DNA from 4 places in the Paenibacillus sp. TC-CSREp1 genome. Region 3 is predicted to be linked to each of the others. Evidence: riboswitches for the same ligand, from Rfam matches in the RefSeq annotation. Region 3 holds a riboswitch; each other region holds the start of a gene.
The links. Region 3 has a riboswitch for cyclic di-AMP ahead of ACQSGY_RS27320 (ubiquitin-like domain-containing protein). Riboswitches for the same ligand answer to the same signal wherever they lie in the genome.
Positions count from the first base shown of each region.

Region 1: it holds a riboswitch for cyclic di-AMP, as region 3 does, so the genes downstream of both, ACQSGY_RS25710 (hypothetical protein) here and ACQSGY_RS27320 (ubiquitin-like domain-containing protein) in region 3, are expected to answer to the same signal.
Region 2: it holds a riboswitch for cyclic di-AMP, as region 3 does, so the genes downstream of both, ACQSGY_RS08025 (3D domain-containing protein) here and ACQSGY_RS27320 (ubiquitin-like domain-containing protein) in region 3, are expected to answer to the same signal.
Region 4: it holds a riboswitch for cyclic di-AMP, as region 3 does, so the genes downstream of both, ACQSGY_RS15590 (C40 family peptidase) here and ACQSGY_RS27320 (ubiquitin-like domain-containing protein) in region 3, are expected to answer to the same signal.

Region 1 covers NZ_JBNOKM010000021.1:16,031-19,123, forward strand. The annotation lists gene ACQSGY_RS25705 (glutathione peroxidase) at 98-574, opposite strand; cyclic di-AMP (ydaO/yuaA leader) riboswitch at 953-1,128, shown strand; gene ACQSGY_RS25710 (hypothetical protein) at 1,243-1,674, shown strand; gene ACQSGY_RS25715 (HAD family hydrolase) at 1,794-2,510, shown strand; gene ACQSGY_RS25720 (Nramp family divalent metal transporter) at 2,723-3,093, opposite strand, start outside.
Region 2 covers NZ_JBNOKM010000004.1:314,235-317,327, forward strand. The annotation lists gene ACQSGY_RS08015 (hypothetical protein) at 1-91, opposite strand, end outside; gene ACQSGY_RS08020 (polysaccharide deacetylase family protein) at 248-1,054, shown strand; gene ACQSGY_RS08025 (3D domain-containing protein) at 1,207-1,875, opposite strand; cyclic di-AMP (ydaO/yuaA leader) riboswitch at 1,878-2,071, opposite strand; gene ACQSGY_RS08030 (amino acid ABC transporter ATP-binding protein) at 2,303-3,025, opposite strand; gene ACQSGY_RS08035 (ABC transporter substrate-binding protein/permease) at 3,012-3,093, opposite strand, start outside.
Region 3 covers NZ_JBNOKM010000026.1:12,803-15,895, reverse strand. The annotation lists gene rnmV (ribonuclease M5) at 1-107, opposite strand, end outside; gene ACQSGY_RS27320 (ubiquitin-like domain-containing protein) at 263-1,444, opposite strand; cyclic di-AMP (ydaO/yuaA leader) riboswitch at 1,714-1,967, opposite strand; gene ACQSGY_RS27315 (TatD family hydrolase) at 2,209-2,976, opposite strand.
Region 4 covers NZ_JBNOKM010000009.1:164,085-167,177, forward strand. The annotation lists gene ACQSGY_RS15570 (xanthine phosphoribosyltransferase) at 1-2, shown strand, start outside; gene ACQSGY_RS15575 (hypothetical protein) at 101-430, shown strand; gene ACQSGY_RS15580 (hypothetical protein) at 550-768, shown strand; gene ACQSGY_RS15585 (carboxymuconolactone decarboxylase family protein) at 900-1,229, shown strand; gene ACQSGY_RS15590 (C40 family peptidase) at 1,313-1,777, opposite strand; cyclic di-AMP (ydaO/yuaA leader) riboswitch at 1,783-1,914, opposite strand; gene pelA (pectate lyase) at 2,409-3,093, shown strand, end outside.

The DNA.
Region 1 (3,093 bases), on a different contig from region 3:
TTCATTAGCTGCGTAAAAAAGCCACCCTGTAAACCGAGCAGAACCGAGGCTCTGTGGTTTGGGGCAGCTTTTTTCAAAGTGTAGAAACGGGTGTTATTTATTTCAATAATTTCTGAATATCCTCTACAATTTTATCAGGTGTAGTCTGGGGAGCATAACGCTTCACAACGTTCCCTTCCTGATCGACAAGGAATTTGGTGAAGTTCCATTTGATGGCCTTGGAGCCGAGCAGACCTGGTGCTTCCTTAGTAATATGCTGGAATAGCGGGTGAGCACTGGCACCGTTAACGTCAATCTTCTCAAACATAGGGAAGCTTACGCCATAGTTCATCTGACAGAACTCAGCGATGTCATCAGAGGAACCCTTCTCCTGGGCAAACTGGTTGCTGGGAAATCCAAGGACCTCGAAAGGAGCATCCTGAAATTGATCCTGCAGCTCCTGCAGGCCCTTGAATTGAGGAGTTAGGCCGCACTGGCTTGCGGTATTTACAATTAACAACACTTTGCCGCGATATTGGGACATTTCAATCTCTTGTCCGCGAAGGGTGTTTACTTTGTAATCATAGACTGACATGGGGATCGCCTCCATCATATTATGTTGATAAGTTTATTATATTTTATACAATTAAATAATGCAAAATCAATTTACGGAGGACACTATTATCCTTATCGGCTCACCTTATTCATAGAAGGAATGCAATTCGCTTGATCAATTTTTTGTGCGGGCGAGAATTAGACAGCTTGGAAGAGTTGGATAGCGTATAAGCTCATTGTAAGCGTTATTATTGAAGTTTATTGCCGGAATTCTGACGATTCGGTGATCTGCCCGGACTTTACATGATCATGGCACGGGTGTATGATTCAAAGCGTAATTTGAATTTTAATTATATTGTACCTGAAAAACGAAACAGACGATGATATCGATCGGTCTTACATGCAAGATTTACGAACGATGTTTCAATCGCTGAGTTTCCATTCATCGTGGGTGGAAAACGGGGGAACCAACAGGATGGGCTGTATTACAGCAGCAGACATCCATGGGGTGAATTTTCCGGTGACAGCCGGAAATAGGGCGACTCTCGCGCCCGAATCCGTCAGCTAACCTCGTAAGCGTTAAAGGGAGAGGCAACAAACCGCACGCTGGTTCATGGCGTTTTCGCCATGGATTATTTAAGAAGCGTTTCGGAGGCCTTGGTCCCCACGCTTCTTTTTTGTTGTCTTTTCACGCCAAGGGAGGAACGAATGATGGATACAGAGATGATTTTAGTAACCGCACCAAATGAAGCTGGACGTAAATTTGTGAAGCTGCTAATGTACAAAAAAATGCCTTTTGCCGTTCTGACAAACAGTGCGGGTGAGGAGCGCAAGCTCCGCCGGATCGGAGTAGAGCATGTGATTCGTATGAATACAGCAGCAGCTCAAAAATGGTTTTTGCCGCAGACGAGCGTAGGCAACGTATTTATTTTTGAAAACAGTCTGAACCTGACTTGCCGTTACCTGCAGATTGTTCGCTCCTGGACATCCAAGTCTCTATGCGTGATAACGGAGCAAAGTCATCCAAAAGGCATTTATCGGGGCATGGGTGCGGACAAAATTGTGTATTCGTTAAATGGAGAAGTTGGATTCTTGCTTAATAGTTGCAATAAACTCGAAGCTGAAGCAAGCAGCTTATGATTGATCCTGTGTAAGGTGCCTGTTATAATTACAGGTATGGACTAACGGAATCCGAGGAGACTCATGCTTGTCGTGAGTCTTCTTTTTTATGGATACAGCATGCGCGCCCGGGATCGTCATTGAGTGGCGTACAAGGAGGAATTGGCTTGCCGGATATTGCCGGGTTGAAGTGGTTGTTTTTTGATGTAGGGGATACGCTGGTGGATGAATGGGAGCCTGTTGACGATATTATCGGGCAGTTTGTGCGTGAGGCGAATGCTTACGACTATCCTGTGAAAATTGAGGATGTACGGGAGCTGTTTGCACAATGTTACCAGAACTACGAACAATGGCCTATGAAGGTAGCCATACGGACATACATTCAGGATGAAGGTCACCGCAAACTGATTCAGGAGAAGCTGAAATTCCACAAAGAGCTGGAGCGGCCATTTCCTTCTGCAGCCAAGGTGCTCAAGCAGCTGTCGCAGCACTATCACATAGGCATTATTGCGAATCAGAGCCCGGGGACTGAAATGCGGCTGGAGAGTTATGGACTTCGAAAATATGTTCATGTACTGGCCTGCTCGGCAGAAGAAGGAGTGTCCAAGCCCGACCCGGAATTGTATGCGGTTGCCCTGAAACAGGCTGGTTGTGCCCCGGAGGAAGCGGTGATGATTGGAGATCGGATTGACAATGATATCGTTCCCGCTCGTAGTCTGGGCCTGCATACCATTCGTATTCTCCAGGGATATGGAAGGTTTCAGCCAGTGCAGTCAGAGCATGAGCGTGCAGACTGGACGGTTAAATCATTGGATGAACTGTTGCCGCTGCTCATACCTGATAACGATGCATCTTAGTTCATATGAGCATTAGGTTACATCAGGTCGAGTTAGAGGTTATATGCAGCTGGGCTGTATAACAAATGAAAGACTTAAAAAGGCTGATTCGCGTTGGTAATCGTACCAGACGGCGAGTCAGCCTTTTTTTATATTACGGGATTTTTGAAAGTTGAGATTATTCTGTCATCGGAGTGCAACTGTAAACGTCCTTAGTTCAGCTTATATATAAGTTAGAACAGCATAATAGTCTGGATAATCAGGTACACGTTCAGCACTACGATGATCGCAGCGATAATCCAGGAAACGACCTTGAGCCAGAGTTTATTAACAAACGGGCCCATGCTTTTTTTGTCACTCGTGAACATCACCAGCGGGATAACGGCAAAAGGCAGCTGCAGGGACAGTATAACCTGGCTCAGAATCAGCAGTTCCTCTGTTCCGCGTTCGCCCGCAATGGCGGTTACAATGACGGCCGGAATGATTGCGATCAGCCGTGTGACGAGACGACGCAGCCAGGCCGGAATACGAATATTCAGAAACCCCTCCATGACGATCTGTCCAGCAAGCGTACCTGTGAGGGTAGAGTTCTGACCTGATGCGA
Region 2 (3,093 bases), on a different contig from region 3:
TATGAGCTTTCCCGCCAGTAACCAGAAATACTTTATCCACTCCGGCTTCAATAACCTCTAATCGAATGGATTTCAGATCATATGTACTCATCTCACTCCACCTGTCCTTCTCTATATGTGATATATGGTAGAATTATGACTTTCTAGACGTCTACTGTGCAATGAGACTTCTCACACACGCATAAAAGTCACTATCACAGGGCATACCATAAAGAACGTCATTTTTGAAAAAAGGAGGCCTTTACATATGCGTTTACGCCTCATTATGATTGTGTTTATTACGGTTATCAGCTTAGGAGCTTTGCCGCTTTCTCCCGCTCATGCTTATGTGTCCCCAGAAGGCGCTGAGGAAAGGTCTCATACCCCTGCATCCACTTCAGATACCGGAGAAGAGCAGCTGACCTTGGGACAACTGCGGCAGAAATATGCGGACACCTTTAAAACAAACGGTCCTTCCACCAAGCAGGTTGCGCTTACTTTTGATGATGTTCCCGATCCGCGATTTACCGGTCAGGTGCTGGATGTATTAAAAAAATACAAGGTGCGCGCAACATTTTTTGTTGTAGGCAGCCGGGCCGAGAAACATCCAGATCTGGTAAAACGTATGGTGAAGGAAGGGCATGTTATAGGCAATCACAGCTATAATCATCCTGAATTCAGCAAGTTATCCATGACCGCTTTTCGCAAGCAAATTTTACGTACTGGAGACATTATCCAGCGTCTGACCGGATACACGCCGAAAATGATTCGCCCCCCATATGGTGATATTAATGAGGAACAGCTTCGCTGGGCTCGAAAGCAGCGTTACAGCATCGTTAACTGGAATGTTGATTCTCTGGATTGGAAGGGCCTTCCGAAAGAGAAAGTGAAATATAACATTCTTTCTGCGGTCAAACCCGGCTCCATTGTACTGCAGCATGCCGGTGGAGGCACAGGGTCCAATCTGAATGGTACCGTTGAAGCATTGCCTGAAGTGATTGAGGAACTGCGGAATCGAGGATATGATCTCGTTACTTTGGATGAAATGCTGAAGCTATCCAAGGAAAAGCAGTAAATATAGCTGACTGCAATAAACAGGGTGTTCCTTGGCGTTAACATGACAACACATCATGATAATACCCAAGAACACCCTGTATCTGTTTGTTATTCAATTTTATTAGCTTTTAATCATGGATACATCCAGAATCAAGTCCATTAATCAAGCAACTACTTTAAAACGTAAAGCTCAACATCCTGGAAACCAAATGTATTTACAAACTGCTTGCTGCCCGGAATGAAAATATCAATGCGATTGCCTTTAATCGCACTCCCTGCATCGAGTGCCGTAGCTACGAAGGCTTGCTTCGGCAGCCCCGGATGTGAATGGCCCGTTACAAGCACTTTCGTGCCAAAAGGAATGACCTTCGGATCTACCGCAATGGTTCCAAGCTCCAGCGGATTGCCGAAATAATCGACAGCGCCCCATCCTCCATTTTCAGAAGCATCCGCGGAGTATGCTGTAGCCTTCACATTGATGGTTTTGCTGTAATCAAAGGTTTTACCCCAGGCTTGTACAACTTTATTCTCGGCATTCACATCCAGACTGGCAGCTTTAACCGTATTTGCTTGAGCTTTCATCTTTGCTGGTGCCGCCGCTGCTTCTTCCTGGCCCGGAATCGTAATTTTCAAACCACCATAGATGTTATACGGTGAAATATTTTTATTGGCATTCATTAATTTGTCTGTGGAAACGCCATACTGCTTCGATAACGTAAAGAACGTATCTCCCTCTTTAGCAACATGTACAGATTCTGCGTGAGCGGGAACAGCTTGAATCAATAGTACGGATGTCAGTAGTGCGATGGCTGCTTTTGATATACGTTTGTGGTTAAACATGGTCTTCCTCCTCATTATGCCTGCGAAGTTAGTTGTCGGATTCGGATGGAGGAACCCACCCTATAGGCTGTACTGAACATGCTGATGCATTATGTATTCCTAATTCACCCCTAGCAGTGTGCTGTCCATATGACAGGACAATTGCATTGTTACATCCCCCGCATTTCCTCTCCGGAAATTTCGGCCGCATTCAATATATCACAATTTTGTAACCATGAGCTGTAGTAAATGTTACCATTTTGCGATTCACCAGCCTGATCCAGTCTGCTTTTTCATAAAAAAATCACTATTTCAGATCCATTCCCCAGGTATTATCATTAGCAATCAGGTAACAGAAAGGTTACATTTCTTGATCGAAAATTAAAAAAAAGCGTTACCGACACATCAGGTCGATAACGCTTTGATTCTAATGGAATATAAAAATCAATTAGAGAACTTTTGCAAGAAAATCACGTGTCCGTGGATGCTTGGGAGCGCCAAACACCTCATCAGGTGTACCTTCTTCAACAATAACTCCACCGTCCATGAACAGGATGCGGTCACCCACCTCACGCGCAAAGCCCATCTCATGTGTAACAATCACCATCGTCATGCCACCTTCGGCCAGTCGTTTCATAACTTCCAGCACCTCTCCAACCATCTCAGGGTCCAGAGCTGATGTAGGCTCATCAAACAGCATTACATGCGGCTGCATAGCCAGTGCTCTTGCAATTGCAATCCGCTGCTTTTGTCCACCAGACAGCTGATTGGGATACACATCTTTTTTGTCAGCCAAACCGACCGTCTTTAGAAGATCCTCGGCGATTTTGTTGGCCTCCTCCGTCGATTGTTTCTTCACCTTAATCGGAGCAATCGTGATGTTTTGCAGCACCGTTTTATGTGGGAACAGATTAAAATGCTGGAACACCATGCCCATCTTTTCACGAGTTGCGTTGATATTGTGCTTGGGGTCAGTAATCGATACACCCTCAAATTCAATCTGGCCTGAGGTTGGCTGCTCCAGCAGGTTCAGACAGCGCAGAAACGTACTTTTCCCTGAACCGGAAGGACCGATTACCACAACAACCTCACCTTTGGCGATGGTTACGTCAATTCCCTTCAGTACATCATTTTTTCCATAAGATTTGTGTAATTGTCTAACGTCTATCACTTGCACCCAACTTCCTTTCCAATCGACCCAGCAGCTTGGACAAAATAAATGTCATTACAAAATAAATC
Region 3 (3,093 bases):
CGCTGATTAATTGCAGAACCTCCTGTTTCAATGGTGTCCGCCTCAACCGCCCGCCGAATGGCTACCGTATCGTCCCGGCCCTCCACCACAATCACTTCTTTTATCATGTTCCTTTTCTTCCTTTCTAACGCAAAAAGAAGAGGAATATCCTCTTCTCTGCCAAACGGCGGAGGAGACTGAATTCAGACCCCTCCGCCGCATATTCCGCATGAATCATTCATGCAACTATTTTATAGCATTCCCATATCAAAGTAAAACGATTTTAGTTCGCTTCCGGCTTCACCGGTCCAATCACGTAGACCGTTTTGCCTTTTTTACGTCCGAAATTCAGGGCATGCTTCACACTGTCGTAGTAAACGTCAATTTTATTGCCTTTAATCGCACCGCCTGTATCTTCCGCACGACGGAAGCCAAGGCCCTCGATGTATACCCACCAGCCAATAGGAATGACTTTAGGATCAACCGCGATGGTGCGCCCTTCTGTTACACGAGTACCAGAAGCCGTTTTCGTACCAATACCTGGCTCTTCGGCAGAGTAGGCAGTCATGGATACATTTTTTAACACCTTGGAATATTTAAAAGAAGTCCCGGCGACCGTAATCACCTTGCTGCCCGAGGCAGATGTTTTCGTCGAGTTCGCTGTTGTTGCTTTTTTGCTTGAGGTTTTGGCCGATACCAGTTGAACCTCAGGTGCTTTCACTACTGGTTTGGCTTTTGTACCTACCGCGATGACCTTATCTACACGATTAGTCGCGATCGTTTTGCCTACCATTTTTTTGGAGACGAGTTCCCCATCTTGAAATACCTTTTCGATATGCTGCACCAGTGTGCCTTCTTTACCGTTTACAACAACACGGTTATCCCCTTTGAACAAACTAGGATCTGCCGTTTTTACAACCTTGTACGCAATCGGGTGCTTCACATCCACAGTATGCTTTGTTACACGCACTACCCGAATCTTCATATCCGCTTTAATTGCGGTTCCAAGCGCTGGGTACACTTTATCATGATTTGCAACTTCAATACCTGATTGCTGAATTACATCTTGTACCGATGAATCGGTTGTATACAGAGTCTTGGTGTCTCCGTCTGCCGTAATTTTTACTGGAACGGCCCGCTCGATAACGATTCGGTCTCCATCTGCAATGGCCCCGTTCATGGGCATGGATACCTTGTCGTGAGGGCTGACTGTGATTGACTGCTCCTCCAACATTTCGTGAAGCATTCCTGTACGAGTCTCTACCACTTGAGCTTTGCCGTCAATAACCAGCGAAATTTGCTTCCCGGCCTGACCGTAAACGACTAACAAGATCATGATTGCAAGCGCAATTGAGAATATCGCGATCAGTGCCATTTGACGCAAGTTCTCATGCTTCCACCGCAACGCGAAAGACTTACTGGATGATCGTGACTCATGGGTCTCTTCTGGTTGGAATGTGCCCACTTCTCCGTCCTCCTTCATAGCCTCGCCGTCTAAAGTAATGCATGATGTATGTGACGCGACTATACCAAATTTTCCTACAGAACACAGATCAGAGGTAATGACCGGTTCTGCACCATGAACCCCTCTTCGCAACATGATGCCATCTTCGGAAAGCTTGCCGTAAGATGACGTTATTTCTTTTATTCAAAACAAAAAAAGCCAAAGAAAGAGTGTTAAGAGACTCTTTCGTGGCTTCCGAATGATTTGAATATCGGAAATTCATGCACGAGGTTGCCTCTCTTTTTCCGCTTGCGAGGTTAGCTGTCGGGTTCGGGCGAAAGAGAGCCGCCCTATCTTAGGTCACCCGCTCATGGCGGACGCCCTTGAATTCACCCCGAGACCCAAAGAAGAAATCAAATACGGCTTCGCAGATTCATTCGCTGCTTTTGGGTCAGCGAACGATGCGCATCGGCTGCAATCACCGATGTTTAAGCCCTATTGGTTCCCCCGCTCTCCGATAACGGAGACTCAGCGAGATTGATTCATGAAAGTATTGTTGTCTTATCGGAAAGTGTCCCTTTGTTCATCCCCCGAACATCTGTCCAATTTTCCGCACAACAATTCACTGAAAAGATGATATCCTGTTTTGATGCATGTTGTAAAGCATGGATCAAGTACGTTTTTCTAAATATTTGGTTAAAATATTGTAATATTCTTCAATTATTCGAATCAAAGAGCAGATTACCTCTCTATAACTCCCTTTTTCACCTGATTTACTCGATTTCTTATTGAATCCCAAATCGTTCCATGGCATTTTTGGTTGTTATTGCAGCAATTTCCTCGACCGAAATGCCTTTAATTTCCGCAGCTGCCTCGGCAACCAGACGTACATGCGCTGTTTCGTTTCGTTTTCCACGATAAGGATGGGGTGTAAGATATGGGGAGTCGGTTTCCAGGAAAAATCGATCCATCGGAACCTTCGCAAGCACCTCTTTGGGCTGCTTCGCATTTTTGAAAGTGACCGGTCCGCCGAAGGATAAGTGGAACCCTAAATCCAGACACATTTTTGCTGTTTCCCAGCTGCCTGAAAACGAATGCATGACTCCGCCAACTTCACCAGCCTTTTCTTCACGCAAAATACGAACAATATCCTCATGAGCATCGCGATTATGAATAACAATAGGCATATTCAACTCACGTGCTAATGCAATTTGTTGTCGTAATACGCGGTGCTGTACGTCCTTTGGTGAAGTGTCCCAATGATAATCCAAACCGATCTCGCCAATGGCTACCACCTTTTCATGTTTGCACAATGATGCAATCCATTCCAGATCACCCTCCTGCATCGTAATTGCATCCACCGGATGCCATCCCACCGCCGCATAGATAAAATCGTACGTTTCCGCCAGCTTCATCGTTGTCGGGATCGTCTCCCGATTGAAGCCAACATTGATCATACGTGTGACGCCTGCATCTACAGCCCGCTGGATCATGTCCTCCCGGTCTTCGTCGAATTGTGGCGCATCGAGGTGTGTATGTGTGTCGAATAACATGCTGTTTATTTCTCCCTTCCTGTCGATATAAAAATCCAGATTATTTCTGTATCAGACTCTCAAAATTATTTTTTTCTTAACCAATTGATTGGGACGATTTATTATTTCTTTATTTTC
Region 4 (3,093 bases), on a different contig from region 3:
GACATTTTGAAGGAAATAGGGCCTAATTTTCGAACTTTGCCTTTGCATGGCTGCGGATTTCCTTTATAATGAGGGTATGTTAGGGAGAGGAGGCAACACCATGGGGAACCAACCGGCAACAGAACAATTTTTTATTGATAAGCTGGCGGAATCGAAAGTTCATTTTGAACGTGCCCTGGATTGTAAACATACGGAATTCGATGACCTTTATCCCTATATGATTGAACATCCTCAATTTTTCTGGTACAAACGCTATGTTGCCTGGTCAGAACTGCTGACGATTGTAGGCTTGTGTGAAGAGTTGTCCTTCTCTTGGAAAGAACAATTTACACCGCACCAAGTAGAGTACCTTGAAGAACGTGTGATGTCCGCCAAAGTGCTTGATTTTTGGTTCGAGAAGAACGACAGCAAAGAGCACGCGCAGCGGTAACTCTCAGTCGGGACATTTTCTTCGAATGACATGACAGTCCAATACAGTCACGTGAGACCTAAATGAATTTTCATTTAGGTCTCTTTTTGTAAACGAATTTGAATATAGGAGTTTAAAACATGATCAGTGATTCAGAGTTGGATGCCCTGCGATTGTCAGGTGAAAAGGTAAGAGTTGTACGGGACGAGCTGGAGTCTAACGATGTGACTGGCATTGTGGTGGCCTGGGATGATGAACAGGTGCTGATTCGCCGTCAGAATCGTCGTGTGGTGAAGCTGGACCGCCGTTATCGGTATCAGCTGTTCAGTGAGCCTCGTCAAAGTGTTCTGGAGGAATAAAGAAGTTGATTAAGTAAACGATATGCTTGGAATTACCATCATGACCTGGCATAATTGCTGCACGGCCGAGAGAAGATAGGTACAGTGGAAAAATTCGCTGTATTGACAGCCGAAAGGGTGTGCTGCAAGCCATGACATTGATGAATGATAAAGTTCATGCGTACAAGGATCAGATTGGCGCATTAAGTGATGTACTGCCGGATGTGGTGAGATCGTATCACGAGTTTACAGGGGAGTGCTTTCAGCCAGGTGTGCTTGATGCCAAAACAAAGCAGCTGATTGCGCTGGGCATCGGCCTGTTTGCCAACAATGAAGTATGCACGTTCTATCATGTACAGGAGGCCCGCTCCAAGGGAGCGACCGATCAGGAGATTATGGAGACGGTAGCTGTCGCTGGGGCTGTTGGAGGCGGACATGCCTTGTCGCAAGGGGCTATGCGTGTGCAGAAGGCGCTGCATTAGTCCATTATAGACATGTACATGTTCCGAAAATAGAAAGGAGGCTCTGGCATATACCAGGGCCTCTCTTTTGTATGAGATGGATTTTAGATTTTTCCAATCATTTTGTTATACATAAATTGACCTGTAACCCGTCTGGCTGTCACATAACGATCGTTAAAGTAAGGGTTGGAGAGCTTGGTGACGCTGACCCCTTTGCTGCTGGACGCGTGCGCGAATTGACCTCCACCGATGTATACACCTGTATGTGAAATGCCTTTGCCTGTTGTGTTGAAAAATACCAGGTCGCCTGTACGAATATTGGTTTTGGCTACCGGTGTGCCTGCTTTGGCCTGCTGCTGTGAAGTGCGTGGCAGTTCAATGCTGTATTTGTTAAAAAGATATCTCAAGAACCCGGAACAATCGAAGCCAGCCATGGTTGTGCCGCCCCATTTGTAAGGGATGCCTGTCATATTGTTAACAACGGAATTGATTGAGCTTGCCTCTGTGCTTGTTGCCCCGGATGTGAATAGTACAGCAGCTCCAAAAATGGAAATAATCAGTTTTTTCAAAATCAATGTTCTCCCTTCGATGCCTACGGAGTTAGCTAAGGGTTCGGTAGAAGGTTCCCTATATTTCCTATGTATAAGAATAATTCACCCAAAATGGTTCCCCCGTTTTCAATCCTGAAACTCGGCAAATGAATAATTAAGTTTTTGTAACTATTTGAAACTATATTGCATAAATGCGTAAATGTCAAACCCATTTGTAAAGCTTCTTTTCGATTCAATGTTAGCGGAATTATTGATTTTCGTCATAATTTTGTTGAAATTTCGACAGTAAAGATTACAAAAAAGTCATTAATGTTTAAACAGGTTCCGAGTTGGTTATTAAACCGATTTGTCAAGTGTTAAAAGTTGGATGGGTGAATATTAGTATAAAGTGAAATTTGAGCTTTGTTGCATATATTGACAAAATTTATTTTATTGCATATCATAAATTTATTCATACAAATTATGTATTTAATTAGATTTTATTGGTTTGTTCTTGGGGTGCATCAAAGCATACCATGAAATATAAGCCAGTAGGTAGACATGTGAGAGAGCGATCATATTTGTGAATTGGGGAGCGTGTTGTCTTTTGAAAGCAAAAAAATGGGTCACGTTTGTGCTCGCGTGTTCGATGGTTTTTTCTGGAGTGGGAATGGCAATTTTGCCTACAGCAACCGTATCTGCTGCGGATGCCTCAGGTACAACGGCAAGTATGTCTGATATTTTGAAAAACCAACGTCCCGATGGGGGGTGGAGAAAGGATTACAGCCAGACATCAGGTGAGTGGGCCAAATCAACAATTGATAACAAAGCTACATACTCAGAGATTAGAAGACTTGCAAATGAATTCAAAAAAACAAATGATCCGCGATACTCGGCTGCAGCAATCAAGGGCATTAACTTTTTGCTGAACATGCAGTATTCGAATGGCGGGTGGCCGCAGGTTTACCAGAGCTCCGGTTATCATAAACATATTACGTATAATGACGACGCTATGATTAATGTAATGTACATGCTCGATGAGGTCGCGGGGCGCAAAGGAGACTTCTCCTTTATCGACAGTTCACTTGCAAATCGCAGTAAAAATGCGGTGTCCAAAGGTGTGGATGCCATCCTGAATACACAGGTAGTATCCGGTGGCAAGCTTACGGCATGGGGCCAGCAGCATGATTCGAGCTCACTTAAACCAGCGGGAGCCAGAATTTATGAAGTACCTTCATTAACGGCAGCGGAAAGTGTAAACATTGTGAAATTTCTGAAGACCAGACCGGCCAATTCCAGAATTACGGCATCTATCAAAGGTGCAGAAGCCTGGTTTAATAAAGTGAAAATTACAG